2 regions of the Embleya sp. NPDC005971 genome follow, and region 2 is predicted to be linked to the other one. Evidence: predicted binding sites of a transcription regulator. Region 2 holds the regulator's gene; the other holds the start of a gene.
What was found. The regulator HrcA, encoded in region 2, represses chaperone genes, less so after heat shock. The targets are predictions, from matches to a motif close to TTNGCACTCNGNNNNNCNGAGTGCNAA.
Positions count from the first base shown of each region.

Region 1: groES (co-chaperone GroES) is a predicted target of HrcA. The motif match lies at 1,185-1,211, and genes of this name have one in related genera.

Region 1 covers NZ_JBEXUX010000007.1:208,294-210,758, forward strand. Annotated here, with positions in the region: gene ABZ374_RS09930 (methyltransferase domain-containing protein) at 1-1,082, opposite strand, end outside; gene groES (co-chaperone GroES) at 1,353-1,661, shown strand; gene groL (chaperonin GroEL) at 1,796-2,465, shown strand, end outside.
Region 2 covers NZ_JBEXUX010000001.1:174,565-177,029, forward strand. Annotated here, with positions in the region: gene ABZ374_RS00755 (DUF3097 domain-containing protein) at 1-98, opposite strand, end outside; gene ABZ374_RS00760 (MBL fold metallo-hydrolase) at 128-883, opposite strand; gene hrcA (heat-inducible transcriptional repressor HrcA) at 1,034-2,050, shown strand; gene dnaJ (molecular chaperone DnaJ) at 2,053-2,465, shown strand, end outside.

The sequences.
Region 1 (2,465 bases), on a different contig from region 2:
CGGCGGCGGACCTCCTCCGGCTCGACCGCCGAGCCGCGCTTCTTGACCGTGAGGTTGCCGACGCCGCGCTCGCGCAGCAGCGCCTTGAGCCGCTTCAGGTTGAACGGCAACACGTCGGTGATCTCGTACACGCTCGCGAACACCGTGCCCACCAGGTGGTCCGAGGTCAGGTAGGCGATCGTCTCGTCCACCAGGTTGCCGTTCACCAACTCGCCCACCTCGGACACCAGATGCGCCCGGATCACCGCGCCGTCCGGCTCGTAGAGGTAGCGGCGGACCGGGCCCACCGGTGCCGGGCGGACCCGACCCGAGGTCAGCGCCGCGCCGCCGGGCAACACCGTGGCGCGCAGGCCGGCGTGCGCGAGCCGGCCCCACCACAACACCGCCTCCTTGACGTCGCCGCGATCGGAGACCCACTCGGCCTCCATGCCCTCGGGCACGATCTCGTGCGGGATGCCCGGCGCGACCTTGGCCGCGCCGCAGGGCACTTCGGCGGCGAGCCTGCTCAGGAAGGAGAACGGCGGCGAGTACGCCTCGGGGTCGAAGGTGCGCCCGCGGGCGGTGCGTCGGGACGGGTCGATCAGCGCCGCGTCGAAGCCGCCCAGGTCCACCTCGGTCACGTCCGCGCACTCGACGGTGAGCCGATCCGCCACCCCCAGCACGTCCGCGTTGGCCCGGGCCACCGCGCAGGTCAGCGGGTCCAGGTCGACCGCGTGCACGGTGATCCCGGCCCGGGCCAGCGCGAGCGCGTCGCCGCCGATGCCGCAACACAGGTCCACCGCCCGGTCGATGCCACCCGCCGCGACCAGCCGGGCGGCCCGGTGCTCGGCCACCGGGGTGCGGGTGGACTGCTCCAGCCCGTTCGCAGTGAAGTACATCCGCGCCGCGTCCGCGCCGAACTTGGCCCGCCCGCGCTGTCGCAGCCGGGACTGGGTGAGCGCGGCGGCCACCAACTCCGCCGGGTGCTCACGACGCAGCCGGGTGGCCCACGACAATTCGTCGCCGACCTCGTGGTCGGCGAGCAGGTCCAACAGCGAACGGCCCTCGTCGGTCAGCAGCGCGGTGAAAGCTTCGGTGTGCACGCGGCCATTCTCGCCGAGCACGGCCGGGCACGATCCGAAGGCGGCATGAACGGGCCGGTAGGGACGAGACCGGTATGAACAATGCGGTCCGACGCGCTGAATCTGGCACTCTGGTTGACGGAGTGCTAACCGCCACCTAGTGTCTGTGCTGGCACTCTCCCCATGAGTGTGCCAGTGCGATTCGAGCAGGTCCGGCACCCGCGACGACGGATCTGTCCCATTCGCCGACAGACATTTTTCCGTGAGATCTCCGAAGGGGGAGGTCGCATCGTGACGACCGCCAACACCAAGGTTGCCATCAAGCCGCTCGAGGACCGCATCGTGGTTCAGACGCTTGAGGCCGAGCAGACCACCGCGTCGGGTCTCGTGATCCCGGACACCGCCAAGGAGAAGCCCCAGGAGGGCGTCGTCCTGGCCGTGGGCCCGGGTCGTTTCGAGGACGGTCAGCGTCTGCCGCTCGACGTGAGCGTCGGTGACACCGTGCTGTACAGCAAGTACGGCGGCACCGAGGTGAAGTACAACGGCGAGGAATACCTCGTTCTCTCGGCCCGCGACGTGCTCGCGATCATCGAGAAGTGACATCGCGCTGACGCGCCGGAACCGGTGACGGTTCGACGACCCCGCCCCGGATCGCCCTGCCCTCGCGGCCGGTGGACCCGGGGCGGAGTCGGTTGTACGACGTCGACTAGCAACCTTTAAGGACGAAGACCCTCATGGCGAAGATCCTCCAGTTCGACGAGAAGGCCCGACGGTCGCTGGAGCGCGGCGTCAACGCGCTGGCCGACACCGTCAAGGTCACGCTCGGCCCCAAGGGCCGCAACGTCGTGATCGACAAGAAGTTCGGTGCCCCGACCATCACCAACGACGGCGTGACGATCGCCCGTGAGGTGGAGCTCGAGGACCCGTACGAGAACCTCGGCGCGCAGCTCGCCAAGGAGGTCGCGACCAAGACCAACGACATCGCGGGTGACGGCACCACCACCGCGACGGTGCTCGCCCAGGCGCTGGTGCGCGAGGGTCTGCGCAACGTGGCCGCCGGTGCGGCCCCGATGGACCTGAAGAAGGGCATCGACCTCGCCGTCGCCGCGGTGTCCGAGCAGCTTCTCAAGACCGCCCGCGCGATCGACGGCAAGGACGACATCGCCGCCGTCGCCGCGCTCTCGGCGCAGGACAAGCAGATCGGCGAGCTGATCGCCGAGGCCATGGACAAGGTCGGCAAGGACGGTGTCATCACCGTCGAGGAGTCCCAGACCATGGGTCTGGAGCTGGAGTTCGCCGAGGGCCTCCAGTTCGACAAGGGCTACCTGTCGCCGTACATGGTCACCGACCAGGAGCGGATGGAGGCCGTCCTCGACGACCCGTACATCCTGATCCACCAGGGCA
Region 2 (2,465 bases):
GCCTCCTCCACCACCAGATCGCGTTCGGCCTCGACCTCGGGGACGGGCTTGTCCTTCTTCCATCCCGGGATCAGCGACTCGGGTCCATAGCTGCGCATGGCAGTGACGCTAGTCGGGTGACGGTACGTCAGTCCGGTACGACGCGCCCGGCGGCGACCTCGGCCAGCCAACGGTTCTGCCGAACCACGAACTCCTCGTCCACCACCGCACCGTGTCCGGGCAGCCAGACACTCGCGTCCAGCGCACGCACCCGGGCCAGCGAATCGCTCCACTCGGCGGCGAACGCGTCCGAGCCGAACAGCGGCGGCCCGCTCTCCTCCACCATGTCGCCGGCGATCAGCACCCCGCAGTCGGGCACGTGGACGACCACATCGTGGTCGGTGTGTCCACGGCCCGGCGCGTACAAGACCACCTCACGCCCGCCCAGGTCCACCGTGACCGGCTGCTCCCGGGCCACCAGGCGGGTCGGCGGCACGATCCGCGCGGCATTCATCAGGCCAGGGTCGAAGCCGTACGAGATGCCGCTCGCGCGACCGGCGTCGCCGCGCCGCTCCAGATACTCCGGCAGCTCCGCGTGGCCCCAGATCTCGGCGTCCGGGAAGGTCCGCAGCACCTCGTCGTTGCCGAAGCAGTGATCGAAGTGACCGTGTGTGTTCACCACCGCGACCACCCGGTCGGGCAGCCCGTGCGTGGGCAGCTCCCGGGCGAGTGAGGCCAACAGCTCTGCCGCCTCGCGGTCGTGCGATCCGGTGTCCACGAGCAGGATCCCGTCCCGGCCCGTGACGACCGCCACATTCAGTTCCAGGCCGGGCAGCCGGCGGCGCAGGACGCCCGGTGCGATCGGCTCCCAGGTGGCGTGTTTCGGCTGTTCGGCGCGTAGCATGCGTCAACCTTGGCACGGACGCAGGGGTACGGTCCGGATCGGGTGACCCGTACACTGGCACTCGGCGGGACGGAGTGCCAACCAGCACGACGAATCGCCGCAGACGGGACACGGCAACGGGTGGAAGAACCGGTCAGGGAGGTGCGCACCATGCTCGACGATCGTAAGCAGGACGTGCTGCGCGCCATCGTGCAGGACTATGTGGCGACCCAGGAACCGGTGGGTTCCAAGGCGCTCGCGGACCGACACAACCTCGGGGTCTCCCCGGCCACCATTCGCAACGACATGGCCGCGCTGGAGGAGGAGGGCTACATCACGCAGCCCCACACCAGCGCCGGTCGCGTGCCCACGGACAAGGGCTACCGGCTGTTCGTCGACCGCCTCGCGGGTGTCAAGCCGCTGTCGGGCGCCGAGCGTCGGGCGATCCAGACCTTCCTGGCCGGCGCGGTGGACCTGGACGACGTGGTGGGCCGGACGGTGCGGCTGCTGGCGCAGCTCACCCATCAGGTCGCCGTCGTGCAGTACCCCTCGCTGACCCGCTCGACGATCCGGCACGTCGAACTGCTCACCCTCGCGCCCACCCGGGTGATGCTCGTGCTGATCACCAGCACGGGTCGGGTCGAGCAGCGGGTGATGGACACACCGGGCCCGGTCGGCGAGAACCTGCTCGCCGACGTCCGGGCGCGGCTGAACAGCCGGATCACCGGCAAGCGGTTCGCCGATGTGCCGTTGCTGATCCAGGATCTCGCCGAGCCGTTCACCGCCGAGGAACGGCCGATCGTGGCGGGCATCCTGGCCACCCTGCTCGACACCCTGGTCGAGCACAAGGAAGAGAAGGTCGTCCTGGCCGGGACGGCCAACCTGACCCGTTTCGGCATGGACTTCCCGAACACGATCCGCCCGGTCCTCGAAGCACTGGAGGAACACGTCGTGCTGCTGCGCCTGTTGGGCGAGGCGACCGACCCGGGCATGGTCGTGCGGATCGGACACGAGAACATGCACGAAGGACTGGCCGCGACCTCGGTGGTCGCCGTCGGATACGGCAGTGGGCAGGAAACGCTGGCGAAGCTCGGGGTGCTCGGGCCGACCCGGATGGACTACCCCGGAACGATGGGAGCGGTGCGCGCCGTGGCTCGGTACGTCGGACAGATTCTCGCGGAGTCGTAGAGTTGGCTACCGATTACTACGAGGTCCTCGGGGTACGGCGGGACGCCACCCCGGAGGAAATCAAGAAGGCCTTCCGCCGGCTTGCTCGGGAGCTGCACCCGGACGTCAATCCGGACCCGAAGACGCAGGACCGGTTCAAGGAGATCAACAACGCCTACGAGGTCCTCTCGGACCCGCAGAAGCGACAGATGTACGACCTCGGCGGCGACCCGCTGTCCTCCGGGGGCGGCGGGGGCGGCGGCTTCGGCCAGGCCGGCTTCGGCTTCAGCGACATCATGGACGCGTTCTTCGGCCAGGCCAGCCAGCGCGGACCGCGCTCGCGTACGCGCCGCGGCCAGGACGCGATGATCCGGATCGAGATCACCCTCGAAGAGGCCGCGTTCGGCACCACCCGGGAGATCCAGGTGGACACCGC